4 regions of the Micromonospora sp. NPDC049230 genome follow, and region 2 is predicted to be linked to each of the others. Evidence: riboswitches for the same ligand, from Rfam matches in the RefSeq annotation. Region 2 holds a riboswitch; each other region holds the start of a gene.

Region 1 (4,223 bases), on a different contig from region 2:
CACTGCCCAGTCCAGGGTCTCCATGCCGAGGACCAACCGTCGGGCCAGGGCCTCGATCAGGTCGATCGCGTCGGCGGCGGTGCCGGCCGGCCCGTCCACCACGTCGGTCAGCGCGGTGGGCAGCGCCAGTCGTTCGCCGGGTGCCGCGAGCAGCGCCTGCTCGTCGAGGGAGTACGCGACGGCGAGCGCCTGCCGCAGGCCGGGCAGGGCGCGGGCGCCGCCCCAGATCTGCGGGGCGCGCAGCACCGCGAGGACCAGGTTGACCCGTGGCTCACCGGTGGGCGCGTCGGCGAGGATGTGCAGCCCGTCGCGGATCTGCACGTCCTTGACCTCGCAGAGGTACCCGTCGAGGTGCAGCACGAAGTCGTCGAAGTCGTCCGCGTCGGGCATCGCCTCGGCGTGCAGGTCGTGGTGCAGCTCGGCGGCGCGTACGAGGTCCCAGATCTGCGCGCGCACGGTGGGCACCTTGGCCGGGTCGAGGGCCTGCACCGTCGCGTACTCGTCAAGCAGTTGCTCCAGTTTGGCCAGGTCGCCGTAGGTCTCGGCGCGGGCCATCGGCGGCACCAGGTGGTCGATGACCACGGCGTGCGCCCGCCGCTTGGCCTGGGTGCCCTCGCCGGGGTCGTTGACGATGAACGGGTAGACCAGCGGCAGGTCGGTGAGGACCGCGTCGGGCGCGCAGTCGGCGGCCAGGCCGAGGCCCTTGCCGGGCAGCCACTCGCACGTGCCGTGCTTGCCCAGGTGCACCACGGCGTCCGCGCCGAAGCCGCCGTCCGCGACGGGTGCGGCCAGCCAGCGGTACGCGGCCAGGTAGTGGTGACTCGGCGGGAGGTCCGGGTCGTGGTAGATGGCGATCGGGTTCTCCCCGAAGCCGCGCGGCGGTTGGATCAGCAGCACCACGTTGCCGAAGCGCAGCCCGGCGAGGACGATGTCGCCGGCCTCGGTGTACAGCTCGCCGGGCGGCTCACCCCAGTGTTCCCGCATCCGCTCGCGCAGCTCGGCCGGGATCTGGTCGAACCACCGCCGGTAGGTCGGCCCCGGTATCCGGGCCTCGGCGGCGGCCAGCTGCTCCGGGGTGAGCCACTCCACGTCGTGGCCTCCGGCGGCGATCAGCGCGTGGATCAGCGCGTCGCCGTCGTCGGGCGGTGGCGCGTCGCCCAGGTGGTAGCCGGCGTCGGCGAGCGCGGCGAAGAGCCGGACCGCCGAGACGGGGGTGTCCAGGCCGACGGCGTTGCCGACCCGGGAGTGCTTGGTGGGGTACGAGCTGAGCACCACGGCGACCCGCTTGTCGGCGTTGGGCACGTGGCGCAGCCGGGCGTGGCGCACCGCGATCCCGGCGACCCGGGCGGCCCGCTCGGGGTCGGCGGCGTAGACGGATAGGCCGTCGGCGTCGATCTGCTTGAACGAGAACGGCACTGTGACGATCCGACCGTCGAACTCGGGGATGGCCACCTGCATCGCCGCGTCCAACGGGGACAGCCCGGCGTCGCTGGCCTCCCACTGCGCCCGGGTGCTGGTCAGGCAGAGCGCCTGGATGACCGGCACGTCCAGGGCGGCCAGGGCGCCGACGTCCCAGGCGTCCTCGTCGCCACCTCCGGAGGCGTCGGCGGCGACCGCGCCGCCGGCGGCGAGCACTGTGACAAGCAGCGCGTCGCAGCGGGCGAACAGCCCGAGCGGGCCGGCGCCCGTGGTCAACCCGCGCAGCGAGCCGCAGAAGATCGGCAGCGGGTTGCCGCCGGCCTTGTGGACCGCGTCCGCGAGGACGTCGACGAAGTCGGTGTTGCCGGCGAGGGCGTGCGCGCGGTAGAAGACGATCCCCACTGTGGGACGGTCCGGGTCGGTCGGGTGCTCGCCGTGCACGCCGTACGCCGGGGTGGGTGTGGGCGGGGCGAACCCCTCGCCGGTGAGCAGCACCGTGTCGGAGAGGAACCGGGCCAGGTGCGCCAGGTTGTCCGGCCCGCCCTCGACCAGGTACGCCAGCGCCTGGGTGACGACCCCGGACGGCACCGTGGAGATGGCCATCAGCTCCGCGTCGGGCAGCGCCTCGCCGCCGAGCACGACCGTCGGCACCCCGGTGCCGAGCACCGCGGCGAGACCGTCCGGCCATGCCTGTCGACCGCCGAGCAGGCGTACGACGACCAGGGCGACCCCGTCGAGCAGGGCGGGCACCTCGTCGGCGGTGACCCGCGCGGGGTTGGCGAGCCGGTAGTCGGCGCCGCTGGCGCGGGCGGCCAGCAGGTCGGTGTCGGCGGTGGAGAGCAGCAGGATGCGCACGGCAGGCTCCGGAGAGTGACGCCCTGGCCGCTGCGGAGGCGACCTGGACGAAGCGGGTGGGGGCGGCGTCAGCCGGTACGACGGCGCGGCCGGACTCGCCGACGCGGACGCCGGGGCCGGTCAGCGCCGGGCAATCGACTCAGCAGTGCCGGAAGCCAGCGACCTGGAGCGCGATACGACGATAATCGTCGATGAATGAGACGCCGTGCGTCATCGGGTCCTCCTCGGGTGTCCACGCCCTGGGGTACGTCCCGACGGCCGAAGTATCCTGGCTTCCGGATCGACGCTCTCCCCCGGCCTTCCAACCGCAGACACACGGCCGTGACTCACGAGGGGGGATCGCTCCCCGGTGACAGTGGCGGGACCGCGTCGGAATCGCACCGACTTCCTTCACTGCCGTCAGGCCGCGAATGCTGCCACACCGCCGCGCCGCCGGTCAACGCGGACCCCGGCGCAGCCCGGCCACCTCAACCACATTGACCTGCGCAAATATCGGCGGATTGGCCGGCGTGGGAGGGAGCCACGTGCTTGCGCGACTCCCTGTGGAGCTGATGTCGTAGACGATTCAGCACCCGCGCGGTCAGCCCTCGGTTACTCGTGCTCGAAGCGGCGCGGCCGGCGGGTCAACGACAGCCAGCCGAGGAAACGGGCGTGCATCTTGGCAAGGTCGGGGCGACCGCCAAGACTGAACAGGTCGTGGATCGCCTCGTTCATGCAGGACGTCAGGTAGAGGGCCAGCGCCAGCGTGTGGCCATAGAACTCCGCGACGAGATCGAGTTGCGCGCGGGAGCACGGCCACGGGGCGGCGCAGGTGCGGCACAGCCAGGCGGGGCGCATCGGCAGGTGCGGACGGGAGCGAAGACTCACACCACGACCCTGCTCACCGCAACCGCAGCCATCCATCACACCGCGTGATCCCTCGGCGGATAACTTCCATCCATCCTCCGGATGTCGTCCCGGCACCGTCATCAGATCGCTGGATATGCTGACCCTCATCCCCGGTGTGGGAAGGGAGCCGCGCGTGAGCGTTCGAACGACTGGAGCGTTCACCGTTCCCGACCTGCTGTGGGATTCCTCCGACACGCTCGACGCCCTTGCCACCCGGAACATCGCTCAGGTGTTCCGTCTCGTCCAGAAAGCCACCCGCGCCAGCCAGACAAACGTCGGCATCGCCACCGGGCTCAGTCAGGCGCAGGTCAGCGAGATCACCAGCGGCGCCCGCCGGGTCAGCAGCAATCGACGTCCTCACCCGCATCTGCACCGGCCTGTCCATGCCCCGCCACGCACGCATGACGCTCCTGCTCGGCGAACGCGACCGAACCCCGACCGAACGAAACGTCAGTGGCCTGCGGGTCGCGAGGGCGGCGCGGGACCAGTGCGCCGATGTCACCGCGATCTATTCCAGCCGGTCAGATTTCGTGGCGGAGTTGCCGCCGCACGTCCTCTTCGAGGATGCCACGGACATCCGGGCGTCCGGCCTGTCGCTCAACCTCATCTGTCAGCAGTACGCCGACAACCGTCTTCTGAAGCTCCTCGCCGCCGGCACCCGCCTCCGTTGCCTTTTCCTCGATCCGGCCGGGGAGGCGATCAGGCGGCAGGAGCGTGAGGACGACTATCCGGACGGACACCTCAGCGCGCTCACCGAACTCAACATCCAGAATCTGGCCCGCCGCATTCGTGACAGGCTCCCCGCAGGTGCCCGAGACCACCTGTCCATCGGCGTCTACGACGAGTCAATTCGCGCCAACTTACTTCTGATCGATGACCAGCTCTGCGTCGTCCAGCACTACCTACCGCGGATGCGGGGCGTCGACTGTCCGACAATGGTCATCGAACGCGGCGCGGGTCCCTCCGGCCTCTACCCGATATTCGACGAGATGTTCACCTCACTCTGGGAGCGCAGCCGCCAGCTATGACCGACTACGCCCACCTCCTCCCCCTCGCGCAGG
Region 2 (4,223 bases):
CCGAAGTAGCGCTCGTTGGCCGTCAGCACCAGGCGGTCACCGGGCGTCCAGGACTCGACCCGGTACGGCCCGGTCCCGACCGGCTTGCGGTTGAACCCGGCGGTGTTGATGTCCTGCCCGCCGAGCAGCTTGGCCGGCACGATGCCGAGGGTGAGCCGCTGGAGGAACGGCGCGTACGGGTAGCGCAGCCGGAACACGACAGTGGCGGCGTCGGGCGCGGTCACCGACTCCACCATGTCCAGGTCGGAGCGGAGCGTCGAGTCGACGGTCGGGTCCAGGACGGCCTGGTACGTGAAGACGACGTCCTGGGCGGTCAGCGTGGTGCCGTCGTGGAACCGCACGCCGTCGCGGAGTTTCGCGGTCACGGTGCGCCCGTCGGGTGACAGCTCCGGCAACGCCGTGGCCAGACCGGCGACGAGGCGGTTGTCGTCGTCCCGGCTGACGAGGCCGTCGAAGATCAGCGCGGCGCCGTCGACGCCGTAGTTGAGCACCGGATTCAACGCGTCCGGCTCGTCGGAGGTGGCGACGACGAGCGTCGCGCCGCCGGTGGAGCCGTCGGGGGTGGCCGGGGCCGAGCAGCCGGCGAGGACGAGCATGCCCGCCGCCGCGGTCGACGCCACGAGGCGTCGGAGGGTCGGACGCATCCGGGCTCCTGTGGTGTGGGAAGGAGTCGTTGGTCGGGTGGGCGCAGCGCCGCAACCGTTGATCATCACGGTGGCACAGTTGCACATCTTTGGCAATTACCAACGTTGCGCGTCATGCTGATGAGCACCGCTTGTCCACGTCGTCGACACGGTCACCGTCACCCGGCCAACCCCCGGATGGGTGGCCAGCGGCGGCCGGTAAGCCGCCGCTGGCCACGTCCGTACCCGAACGGCGGTCAGACGCCGTAGCGCAGGTGGATGGTGTCGCCGACGGTCACTGTCGTGCCGCGGGTCGCGGTGGCCGGGGTGCCGCCGTCCCGGGACACCTTCCAGGTGGCGGAGCCACCGTTGGCCAGGCCGTTGATCGACGTGATGGTGCCGGTGCCGCTGGTCGGGTTGAGTGCGGTGACGCAGCCACTGGGGACGGCCGACCCGATGGCGGCGTCCAACACCGCGCCGAGGGTGGTGGTGGCGGCGGTCGGCGTCAGCGTGACCGCGCACGGCTGGATGCTGCCGCTGCCGTTGTCGATGATCACGGCGAGCCGCGTCGCGGTGCCCGGGGTGAATCCGCTCGCCGCGACCCAGGTGGGGGCGCCGGAGGTGACGGGGATTGGGGGAGCGGCGGTGTAGCCCGCGCCGGCCAGGGCACGCACCGCGTCGATGGAGGCGTACGCCGACGGGGTGGTGTTGGTGGTCAGGTACTTGAACCCGCCACCGGTCAGCTGCTGCGCCCGCAGGAAGTCGATCGGGGTCTTGCCGGCGGTGGTGGTGAAGTCGGTGCCCTGGCTGGGGATACCGCAGGCGTTGAGCCCGGAGACGGCCCACGCGTTGGAGTCGGTGTTGACGCCGAACATCGAGGTGAAGGCACCCGAGGCGTTGACGAGCTTGCCCTTGAGGAAGTTCTTCGCCTGGACGATGTCGGTGTCGGTGTGGGGAACCCCGGCGGCGCAGAGCGCGGCCATGGCCGCACCGGTCATGTCGATGTCGCCGGGCGAGGCGAGTGCTGTCGCGTTCCCCTCGGCCTGGCTGAAGGTCCAGCCGCCGTCGTTGTGCTGGTTGTTGCGGATCCGGGTGACCGACAGGTCGAGCAGTGCCTGCGGCACGCGGGCGGCACCGGTCTGGGTCTTCGCTCCGGCCAGGGCGAGGGTGGCGAAGATGGTGCCGTTGACGTTGGCCGGCGGGCCGTAGTAGCCGGGCGAGCCGGTCTGCCAGTAGGCGATGGTGTCGGCGATGAGGTTACGGGTGGGGGAGACCCGGGCGGGGTCGATGCCGGCCGCGTAGGCGTTCAGGACGCCGCGCTCGTAGTCGGTGACGACGGGCGAGGCGCTCGGCCAGGACGCGGCCGAGAGCTGGTTGCGGTAGACGGTGCGGGCGTTCTTCGTCGTGTCGCCGGACGGGTAGACGTCGACGGCCGCCACACCGGCGGGGGCGAAGGCGCTGAACGCCCACTCGTTCGACAGCCCACCGCTGGCGTAGCTGCCGTCGGCCGCCTGCAGTGTCCGCAGGTAGGAGACGCCGTTGGTCCTGGCGGTGGCGATCTGCGCGGGCGTCGAGGTCGCGGCCGCCGGCGCGGCGCCGGTGGTGACCGCGACGACGGTGGCGATCAGCGTGGCGGCGGGGACTGACACGAGAGGTCTCCGGCGACTGCCGGAGGAAAGGCGCGAGGACATCGGACTCCTTGGGGGTACGGGGCACGACTGCCTCGACCCAGAGCCCGGCAGGGAAGCCGGCGGGGCGGGGCGGGCCGGCCGCAGGGCGCGTGGGACGGAAACCGCAGGTGCTGCGTCACCACGCGGGTAGTCGGGCTCGGGACGGCGGACCGTCCTCACCGTTGCGCGTCAGCCCCGGATTTCCACCGGGTTCCCCCACGCGATGACGCGGTCACCGTATGGGACGAAGCTCCTACCGCGCGCTGTTAGGTACGTGACACAGGCTCACGTTGACGGCGCGGTCGCGACTGTGGTCCGATGGCCGCGATCCAGCAGTCAGGGGAAGCCGGTCAAAGTCCGGCGCTGGCCCGCAGCCGTAGGTCCCGTTTTTCGGGACGAGTCGGATTACCTGGCTGGATAGTGCACCGCAGCGCCGTCGAGGTACACGGCGCGGAGCCAGGTTTCCGGGACCGTTGTCCTCGGGGTCCGCGTCCGCGCCTGCGCCGCTACCCCCGAGAGAGTCGTCATGTCCCCACTGGTCAGTCGCATGTCGCGTGTTCCCACCGCCTGGTTGGCGTTGGTCGCCGCGGTGACGCTGGGCGCGGCGGCGCTCGTGGTGCCGACCCGTGCGGCGATCGCCGATCCGCTGGACTCCTGCACCCCGACCCAGGGTGCGATCGTCGCTGTCGACTTCGGGGCGTGGAGCGGGCCGCTGCTGCGGGGCTGCGACGCCACCCCGACCACCGGTCTGGACCTGCTGCACGAGGCGGGTTTCACCACGACCGGCACCGTCCACGACGGGCCCGGGTTCATCTGCCGGATCGGCTCACCCGCCTTCGACGCCGGTGCCGAACGCCCGGCGCCCGCCGACGAGGCGTGCCAGTTGACCCCGCCGGCGACGGCCTACTGGTCCTACTGGATCGCCCCGGCCGGGCAGGACCAGTGGACGTACAGCCCGCTCGGCGCGATGTCCCAGCGGCCGGGCCCTGGTGAGGTCGAGGCATGGGTCTTCGGCGGCACCGACATCGGCGGCACGACCGGGGCGCCGAGCTTCACCCCCGCGTCGGTGCGCGCGAGCGGCTCGACGCCCGCCCCGACGCCAACTCCCAGTCCGACCACGACGGCCGGGCCGACCGACCCGGCGCGGCCGACCGAAGGCCAGGTCGAGGCCGTCGGAAGCTACCTGGTGGAGCAGCTCACCGACGGTGACCACGTCGACTACGGGTGGGTCGACTATTCCCGGACGATCGCCGTCGCCACCGCCCTGGCCGCGACCGGCGGGCAGGACGGCACCCGCACGAAGATCGTCGACTACCTCCGGACGCACGTCGACGCGGCGATCTTCCCGAACGGCGAGTCCGCCGCACCCCACACCGCCAACGTCGCCAACCTCGCACTCCTGGCGACGAGCACCGGCGGTGATCCCCGCGCCTTCGGCGGACGGGACCTGATCACGACACTCACCGACCGGGTCTGCACCGCGACCGACGCCGACGCCGGCTGTGCCGCGGCCGGTGACTTCGCCGGAGCGCCCGGGCCGATGGCCCAGGCGAGCGCGCTGCTCGCGCTCAAGCGGGCCGGCGTCACCCCGCCCGCCGCCACCGTCACCCGACTCACCGCGCAGCAGTGCGCCACCGGGGCCTTCGGCGACCGGTGGCTCGCCCCCGGCGAGTTCTGCGATCCGGACCTCGCCGCCACGACGCTGGCCGTCCTGGCGCTGCACCGGCTCGGTGGTCAGGACGCGGCGCTGGGCTCGGCCAAGGCGTTTCTGACCGGTGCGCAGGACACCGACGGGGGTTACCAGCCCTACACCGGCGCCGGGTTCACCGACACCTACTTCACCGGGTACGCCGCACAGGCCCTCGCCGCGCTGGGCGTGGCCGACAGGGCCGCCACCGCCACCGGTTTCCTGGTCGGTCGGATCGTCACC
Region 3 (4,223 bases), on a different contig from region 2:
GAAGAACGCCACCAGGCGGCTGACCAGGTGCCGCTCGGCCGGCGACAGCTTGTCCAGGTCGGCGAGGTCGGCGTGCAGGTCGACCTCTTCCACCGTCCAGGTGTTGCGGATCGCGTCGCGGAACCTGTCGAAGAAGTGCGGGTAGCGCATCGGGCGGAGGGTGAGGTCCATCCCGGGGTCGAGCAGCATGTGCGTGGTCCTCGTGTCGGTGGTGCTCGTGTCGGTGGTGGTGTCGGCGCGGGTCACTGGCAGGCCTCGCACGACTCGGGGTTCTCCAGCGAGCAGGCCAGCGCCTCCGCGTCGGCCGCCACCGGGGCGACGACCGCGACGGTGGCCTGCTGGATCCGCGTGGCGGGGCGCGAGCGCAGGTAGTACGTGGACTTCAGCCCGGCCTTCCAGGCGTACAGGTACATCGAGGAGAGCTTGCCGATCGTCGGCGCGGCAAGGAACAGGTTCAGCGACTGCGACTGGTCGATGAACGGGGCGCGGGCGGCGGCCAGGTCGATCAGCGCCCGCTGCGGCAGCTCCCACGCGGTGCGGAACAACTCCCGCACGCCGGCCGGCAACTCCGCGATCTCCTGCACCGACCCCTCGGCGCGCTTGATCGCCGACCGGATGCGGTCGGTCCACAGACCGCGGGCCTTCAACTCGCGGACCAGGGCGGTGTTGACCTGGAGGAACTCCCCCGACAGGGTCTCGCGCTTGAACAGGTTGGACACCTGCGGCTCGATGCACTCGTAGCACCCGGCGATCGAGGCGATGGTCGCGGTCGGGGCGACCGCCACCAGCAGCGAGTTGCGCAACCCGTCCGCCGCGACCCGTTCCCGCAGCGCCGCCCAGCGCGCGGTCTGCGTACCCTCGACACCCCAGAGGTCGGGTTGGAGCTGGCCCCGCGCGGCCCGGGTCTGCGCGTACGCCGGGTGCGCGCCGAAGCGACGCGCCAGGTCGGCGGAGGTCTCCAGCGCGGTCAGGTACAACTCCTCGCTGATCCGGGTGGACAACTCCCGCGCGGCCGTGGAGTCGAACGGCAGCCGCAACGCGAAGAAGACGTCCTGAAGGCCCATCAGCCCCAGCCCGACCGGCCGCCAGCGGGGGTTGCTCGCCGCCGCCTGCTCGGTCGGGTAGTAGTTGATGTCGATGACCCGGTCGAGGAAGGTCACCGCGGTACGGACCGTGGCGCGCAGCCGGTCCCAGTCGATGCCGCCGTCGGTGAGGTGCGCGGCGAGGTTCACCGAGCCGAGGTTGCACACGGCCGTCTCGGCGTCGCTGGACACCTCGATGATCTCCGTGCACAGGTTGGACAGGTGCACCACGTTGCCGTCCTCGGCGGTCTGGTTGCACAGCCGGTTCGCGGCGTCCTTGAACGTCATCCACCCGTTGCCGGTCTGGGCGAGGGTGCGCATCATCTTCCCGTACAGCTCCCGCGCCGGGACCTGCCGCACGTGGCGGCCCTGCGCCTCGGCCTGCCGGTACGCGGCGTCGAACCGCTCCCCCCACAGGTCGGGCAACTCGGGCACCTCGTGCGGGTCGAACAGCGACCACATCTCGTCGGCCTCGACCCGGCGCATGAACTCGTCCGGGACCCAGTTGGCCAGGTTGAGGTTGTGGGTGCGCCGGGCGTCCTCGCCGGTGTTGTCCCGCAGTTGCAGGAACTCCTCGACGTCCGGGTGCCACGGCTCCAGGTAGACGCAGGCCGCGCCCTTGCGCCGGCCGCCCTGGTTGACGGCGGCGACGCTCGCGTCCAGCGTGCGCAGCCACGGCACGATCCCGTTGGACTGCCCGTTGGTGCCGCGGATCAGCGCGCCCCGGGACCGAACCCGGGAGTACGCGATGCCGATGCCGCCGGCGAACTTGGACAGGTTGGCGACCTGGGCGTAGCGCTGGTAGATCGAGTCCAACTCGTCACGCGGCGAGTCGACCAGGTAGCAGGAGGACATCTGGGTGTGCCGGGTGCCGGAGTTGAACAACGTCGGTGAGCTGGGCAGATAGGCCAGGCTGGACATCAGTCGGTAGAAGTCGACCGCCTCGTCCGGCGTCTGGGACAGCCCGCAGGCCACCCGCAGCAGCCAGTACTGCGGGGTCTCCAGCACGAGCCGGCTGGTGGGGTGGCGCAGCAGGTACCTGTCGTAGACGGTGCGCAGGCCGAAGTACTCGAACCTCCGGTCGCCGTCGGTGTCGATGGCGTCGTCAAGCATCGCGGCGTGTGCGGCGACGAACGCGGCGGTGTCGTTCCCGATCAGGCCCTCGGCGTGACCGACCCGGATCGCCGCGCTGAACGAGGTGACGCCCTGCCGACGCACCTCCTTGTCGACGTAGCCGGCGAGCAGCCGGGCGGCGAGACGGGAGTACTGCGGTTCCTCACCGATCATCTCGGCGGCGGTCTGGATGGACAGCCGGTCCAGCTCGGCAGTCGTCGCGCCGTCGTACAGGCCGCTGATCGTGCGGGTGGCGACGCGCATCGGGTCGACGTCGGTCAGGTCGTCGGCCCACCGCTCGACGGCCCGGACGATCTTGTTGACGTCCACGGATTCGGTGCTGCCGTTGCGTTTGCGGACCTGCATCGGCGTCCGCCGCAGGACCGCGTCGCCGCTTGCCGGGACTACCTCGGTGACTGTCACCACTCACTCCTCGCGAGTTCGAGACCTGATGGTCTTCGGGTGCGTGGAGACAGACACCATCGGACGCCGCGCGGGCAGGCGCGGTCAGGTGGCGTCGGCCGTCCCACGCGGCCTCGGACCGCCGCCCACCCGGGTGCGGGTGTACGGCGCGCTGGCAGGTCTTCGGACTCGCGGGCACGACCGGGCTCGCCGGTCTCCTACTGGCCGTCGCTTCCCAGACCGATTGGTGGCCCAGTGCTCATGACGGCTGTCGTTCCCACTCACCGCTGCGGGACAGTCCCGGATTCACACCGGGTTCCCTCTTGCCTCGACCGCTCGGTTGAGCGGCCGAACCAGCTGCGTCGACACCATATATAGGGACGCTGCGGTTGTCACACCCCACATGTCGGTCCCGGGCGTGTCGGCACCGTGGCTGGTGATGGTCGTCACGGGCTTGCGCCGCCCGTGCCGAACCCGGCCGGCGCGGGCCGCGCGGACGTGACATCGAGCTAGGTGCCGACATGCGGAAAGGTGTGATGTATTAAGTCTTCAGACGTAAGGATCCCTATTTATTTCCGGCCGTCAATGTCAGAATCTGAAGTGGACATCCAACCTTCCGGGAGCGCCATCCACTCTTCGCGGGCACTATCCCAATCCTGCCGACCGCGCATCAACAGACCGGGAACGACACAGGCCGTCGCGCGGCGGGGTTTCTACCAGCGCCCGAATGTCGCCACGGCCGGCACCGAGGCCCCGAACCGGGTGCGGCGGCCGGGAAGACGGCGCGCTGACGCATTCGTATCACGACAAAAACATTGGATGTCTTGGATTCATGGGTGATCGACGTCGTTGACGTGTCGGATTAACCCTCCGTATACTCCCAGAGATCATCTGATCTTTAGCCTAGCCGGGCGAGGAGCGCATGCCGCAGATCACTGCCGTCACCATCGAGGACGTCCGCTTCCCCACCTCCCTGACCGCTGACGGCTCCGACGCCATGAACAAGGACGGCGACTACTCGGCGGCCTACGTCGTCCTGCACACCGACGGCGTCGACAGCACTGGCGCGCCACTCGCGGGCCACGGTCTGACCTTCACCATCGGTCGCGGCAACGACATCGTCGTCGCGGCGGCGGTCCATCAGGCACAGCGCCTCGTCGGCGTGGACGTCGCGACGATGGCGGCGGACATGGGCGCGGTCTACCGCCTGCTCACCTCCGACTCCCAACTGCGGTGGCTCGGCCCGGAGAAGGGCGTCGTCCACCTGTCGCTGGCCGCCGTGCTGAACGCGTCGTGGGACCTGGTCGCCCGGGTCGCCGACAAGCCGCTGTGGCGGCTGCTCGTCGACATGTCCCCCGAGCAACTCGTCGACATCGCGGACCTGCGCTACCTGTCCGACGCGTTGACCCGCGACGAGGCACTGGCCATCCTGCGCGCCAAGGAGAGCACCAAGGCCGCCCGTCTCGCCGAACTCGACCGGACCGGCTACCCCGCCTACACCACCTCGGCCGGCTGGCTCGGCTACGGCGACGACAAGCTGCGCCGGCTGTGCCAGGAGGCGGTCGACACCGGCTACGGCTACGTCAAGCTCAAGGTGGGCGCCAACCTCGACGACGACATCCGCCG
Region 4 (4,223 bases), on a different contig from region 2:
ACCTGGACACCGCGACTGCGGCTGCCGCCCAGGCCCGGGTCAGGTTCCGGCGTCAGGGCCGCCGCACCTGGGCCGCCTTCGCCCGGCACGTCGAACTGCGCGCGGAGTTCCGCCGGGGCACCCGGACGGCGGCCCTGCTCGCCGCGATGGTGCGGACCGCCGGCCAGCTCGACGCCACCGGGTGGCCGGGCCCGGCGCTGACCACCCGCATCGAAGCCGGCCTGCTGGCCGCCGCCTCGGGTCGTGTCGACCGGGCCGTGGCCCTGCTCGACCTGGCCGCCCAGGCCCGCCGTCGCGGCACCGCCCCCCGCCGCGCCCAGGGTTGGTACGCCTTGGCCCGGTCGCGCCGGCTCACCGGGGACGATTCCGGTGCGGCCCGGGCCCTGCGCCGGGGGCTGGCCGTCCTCGACCGGCACCGCACGTCGCTCGGTGCCACGGAGTTACGGGCGCACAGCGGGACGTACGGGCAGGAGTTGGCCGCCGAGGGCCTCGACATTGCGGTCCGCGCCGGCTCCCCGGCCCGGACCCTGGCCTGGACCGAACGCTGGCGGGCCAACACCCTGCGGATGCGGCCGGCGCTGCCCCCCGACGACCCGGACCTGTTCGCGGCGCTCACCGAACTCCGGCTCGTCAGTAGCCTGCTGGAGGACACCGTGCTGGCTGGCCGGCCGGCCCACGCACTGCGCAGCCGGCAGGCCCGGCTGGAACGGCGCATCCAGGACCTGGCCCGCCGGGTGCCCGGCGGAAGCGGCGTGGTGACCCCGCCCGGCGTGGGCATGCTCGCCGGGCGGCTCGGCTCCCGCGTGCTGGTCGAACTGGTCGCCCACGGCGACCGGCTCCGGGCGGTGCTGGTCCGCGACGGCCGGGCCAGCCTGCACGACCTCGGCCCGCTCGCCGAGGCGGTGCACCTGGTCCGGTGGCACCGGTTCGCCCTGCGCCGGCTGGTCACCACCGGCGACACGCCCACCGCGCGGGCCGGGGCCGGGCACGCCGCCGCCACCCTGGACCGCCAGCTCTTCGATCCGTTGCGGCGGCACCTCGGCGACCGCCCCCTGGTGATCGTGCCGGTCGGGGCCCTGCACGCCGTGCCGTGGTCGGGGTTGCCGACCTGTGCCGGACGTCCCGTGACGGTTGCCCCGTCGGCCACCGCCTGGCTCAGTGCGGACGGGCGGCAACCATCGGCCGGGCCCTCGGTCCTGGCCTGCGGGCCGCGCCTGCCGGCCGGCCGGGTCGAGGTACGCCGACTCGCGCAGGTGCTGCCTGGGGCCACCCTGCTCACCGGTGCGGACGCCACCGCCGACGCGTTGACCGCGGCGCTGGACGGGGCCGGCCTAGTCCACATCGCCGCCCACGGCACCTTCCGCGCCGACAACCCCCAGTTCTCCACCCTCGAGCTGGCCGACGGCCCGCTGTTCGCGTACGAGTGGGAACGGGTCTCCCGGCCGCCCGGCTGCGTGGTGCTCTCCGCCTGCGACTCGGGACTGACCGCGGTGCGTCCCGGCGACGAGGTCATGGGCTTCACCGCCGTGCTGCTCGCCCTGGGCGCACGGTGCCTGATCGCCACCGTGCTGCCGGTGCCGGCCGACCCCACCACCGGGCTCATGCTGGACCTGCACCGACGGATGCGGGCCGGCATCCGCCCCGCCCAGGCTCTCGCCGACGCCCAGCAGGCCTTCGCCAGCGCCGGCGACGGCACCGCCGGGGCCACGGCGGCGGCGTTCGTCTGCCTCGGTGCCGGTTGACGCCGCGCCGATCAGCCGCATCGGCCCGCAGGCCTGTGCGGCTGTTACGCGGAACGTGCTCGAGATCGCCATCCGAATCGCCGCCATGTCGGTAACGCCACCCGCTGGTAGGCACGGCGCACTGGAGGTGCTTTGGCTGCAAGGCAACACCTCCCAGGCTGTCGACGTCTTCGGTGACGGCGAGCCGTTTTCCCTAGCCGTCGGGCCAGCGACGGCTGCCGTCGGCGACCTCGTTCTCGGCCGGAGACTGAACGGGCGTGCCGGGGCGGTGCTCATCGGCGTCGGCCAGAGCCCACTCGCCCCGATGGCCACGGTGGCGCGGCCCGGGCTCTGCGGCTACCGGGGTGCTGATCGGATCGTCACTGTCTAATCCCACCTGATGCTTGACGGATCCGTCCCAGGTGTTGCTTGACGGTTGGTCTAGGTTCTGTTGCTGACCTTGCGGGGCCGCCGCCACGCAAGATGCCGAAATCATGGCGAGGTTCGTCCCATGTTCGTCGGGACCGTTATGGTGTGCGGTGGCACGAACGTTGCGAGGTGCCCTGCGCGAGTGGGGAGAATCGGGAAGCCGGTGTGAGTCCGGCACGGGCCCGCCGCGGTGACCGGGGAGCTGCCACCCACGCGTACCAGGCGCAGCCACTGACCCTGCGGGGTTGGGAAGGCGGGTGACCAGCGTAGATCCGGGAGTCCGAAGACCGGCCTCGCGCCATCGCCCCCGCCAGGGGCACGAGCGCAGCGGGAGCCTGCCTTGTACACCGGACTCTACGAGACCATCCACCGGCGCCGGGACGTACGTGCCCAGTTCACCGGGGCGCCGATCCCCGACGAGACGTTGAACCGGGTCCTCACGGCGGCGCACGCCGCGCCGAGCGTCGGCCTCTCCCAGCCCTGGGACTTCATCCTGGTCCGCGATCCCGAGCTGCGGCAGGAGTTCCACAAGCACGTACAGCGGGAACGGGACGCCTTCGCGGCCACTCTCGACGGTGCGGCGGCGGAACGCTTCAACCGGATCAAGATCGATGGCGTACGCGAGTCGACGTTGTCGGTCGTGACCACGTACGACCCGCAGCGGGGTGGACCGGCCGTGCTCGGCCGTCACGCGATCGCCGACGCCGGCCTCTACTCGGTCTGCCTGGCAATCCAGAACCTGTGGCTGGCCGCGACCGCCGAGCAACTCGGGGTCGGTTGGGTCTCGTTCTACCGGGAGCCGTTCCTGCGCGACCTGCTCGGCATCCCGGCCACCGTCCGCCCGGTGGCGTGGCTCTGCCTCGGCCCGGTCACCCATCTGGAGCAGACGCCGGACCTGGAGCGGCACGGCTGGCGCCAGCGACGCCCGGTGTCATCGGTGATCCACCACGATCGTTGGACGACGGAGTGACCGAGTGGTTGTGGCGGCGCTCCCGCGCCAGCCACCCCGCGTGTAGCTCGGCGATGCCGCTGGCAGCCGCTCCGTCCCGCATCCATAGTGGTTGGCCGCTCGGCGGATGGGATACGCGGTCCGGACGGGCGACACTGGCGAGATGTCAGCGAGGGGACACCGACCGTGATCGCACCGTCGATCGCCGTGGAGGGCCCGGCCTGGGGTGAGCCGGGGCTGACGGCGCGTGCCGGCCGATACCCGTTGGCCGTGGAGGCACCGGTCATGGCGGGCGTCGACATCCTCGTCCCCGGCGTCTCCACGCTGAGCCACTACGCCCGCCTACTACGCCCTCTACTGGGCGCTGGCCGCCCACGCGGAGGCCACCGGCCTGGACGAACAGCGGTGCCGGTGGCTAATCCGGCGGACCGAGGTGGCGCTCGCGGTGATCTCCCGGGCCGCCGGCACGGACGTTCCGGATCCGGCGCCGGCGCACGGCGTGGACGCCCTGGCCCGGCTCGCTCCGGAGCCGGGCCGCGAGTTCAGCGTCGCCGACCGTGAGGGCCAAGCGGCCATGCTCCGCCACCGGGTTAGCGTGCCGTCAACGGACGCCGATAACGCCAAATTCGGCGCGATTGGGGCCTCGGGGGCGATTCGAAACAGCTACCAGAACGGTGATGGCCGCAGCCGCCTGACGCAGCGGCGCTCCGAGAGCCCACCCCAGCAATCGATGAGCGCGCCGTAGAGCCCGCAACCGATCAGGGCCCGCAGCACGTGCGGCTGGTCCGGCCGGCCCTTCTTAGCGGCGTTCGAACAGGTCTCGCACCTCACCGCCCACGCGAGTGACAGTCGGGTGGATGGCCTCGCCCAGAAGCCGCCCGACGTCGCGGATGTCCTGGCGGACGGCGTCGTCGCGGAACGCGTTACCGGCGGCTTCGAAGGCCTCGTTCATGACCGCTCGCAGTCGATCCAGCGCTGCCTCGGTCTGTCCGTCGTCGCTGGCCTGCTCGACATGCATCTTCAGCTTGAGGGCCAGCGCCTCGGCCCGGTTTGCTACTTCCCGCCACTGTGCCGATGACTCGCTCAGGCCCAGGCCGAGCAGCCGATCACGTCTGTCCTCTTCG

Evidence for each region. Region 2 has a riboswitch for cobalamin ahead of AB0A95_RS11440 (prenyltransferase/squalene oxidase repeat-containing protein). Riboswitches for the same ligand answer to the same signal wherever they lie in the genome.
Region 1: another riboswitch for cobalamin. It lies ahead of cobN (cobaltochelatase subunit CobN); the one in region 2 lies ahead of AB0A95_RS11440 (prenyltransferase/squalene oxidase repeat-containing protein).
Region 3: another riboswitch for cobalamin. It lies ahead of AB0A95_RS33180 (ribonucleoside-diphosphate reductase subunit alpha); the one in region 2 lies ahead of AB0A95_RS11440 (prenyltransferase/squalene oxidase repeat-containing protein).
Region 4: another riboswitch for cobalamin. It lies ahead of bluB (5,6-dimethylbenzimidazole synthase); the one in region 2 lies ahead of AB0A95_RS11440 (prenyltransferase/squalene oxidase repeat-containing protein).

What each region holds. Positions count from the first base shown of each region.
Region 1 covers NZ_JBEZCZ010000008.1:144,142-148,364, forward strand. The annotation lists gene cobN (cobaltochelatase subunit CobN) at 1-2,274, opposite strand, end outside; cobalamin riboswitch at 2,536-2,665, opposite strand; gene AB0A95_RS10305 (hypothetical protein) at 2,866-3,141, opposite strand; gene AB0A95_RS10310 (DUF5919 domain-containing protein) at 3,564-4,190, shown strand; gene AB0A95_RS10315 (inositol monophosphatase family protein) at 4,187-4,223, shown strand, end outside.
Region 2 covers NZ_JBEZCZ010000009.1:167,720-171,942, forward strand. The annotation lists gene AB0A95_RS11430 (ABC transporter substrate-binding protein) at 1-644, opposite strand, end outside; gene AB0A95_RS11435 (hypothetical protein) at 881-2,272, opposite strand; cobalamin riboswitch at 2,418-2,540, opposite strand; cobalamin riboswitch at 2,593-2,725, shown strand; gene AB0A95_RS11440 (prenyltransferase/squalene oxidase repeat-containing protein) at 2,841-4,223, shown strand, end outside.
Region 3 covers NZ_JBEZCZ010000068.1:20,271-24,493, forward strand. The annotation lists gene AB0A95_RS33175 (ribonucleotide-diphosphate reductase subunit beta) at 1-189, opposite strand, end outside; gene AB0A95_RS33180 (ribonucleoside-diphosphate reductase subunit alpha) at 243-2,561, opposite strand; cobalamin riboswitch at 2,754-2,970, opposite strand; gene AB0A95_RS33185 (enolase C-terminal domain-like protein) at 3,520-4,223, shown strand, end outside.
Region 4 covers NZ_JBEZCZ010000020.1:3,566-7,788, forward strand. The annotation lists gene AB0A95_RS18210 (CHAT domain-containing protein) at 1-1,742, shown strand, start outside; gene AB0A95_RS18215 (hypothetical protein) at 1,732-2,112, shown strand; cobalamin riboswitch at 2,261-2,461, shown strand; gene bluB (5,6-dimethylbenzimidazole synthase) at 2,491-3,120, shown strand; gene AB0A95_RS18225 (hypothetical protein) at 3,533-3,844, shown strand; gene AB0A95_RS18230 (hypothetical protein) at 3,899-4,223, opposite strand, start outside.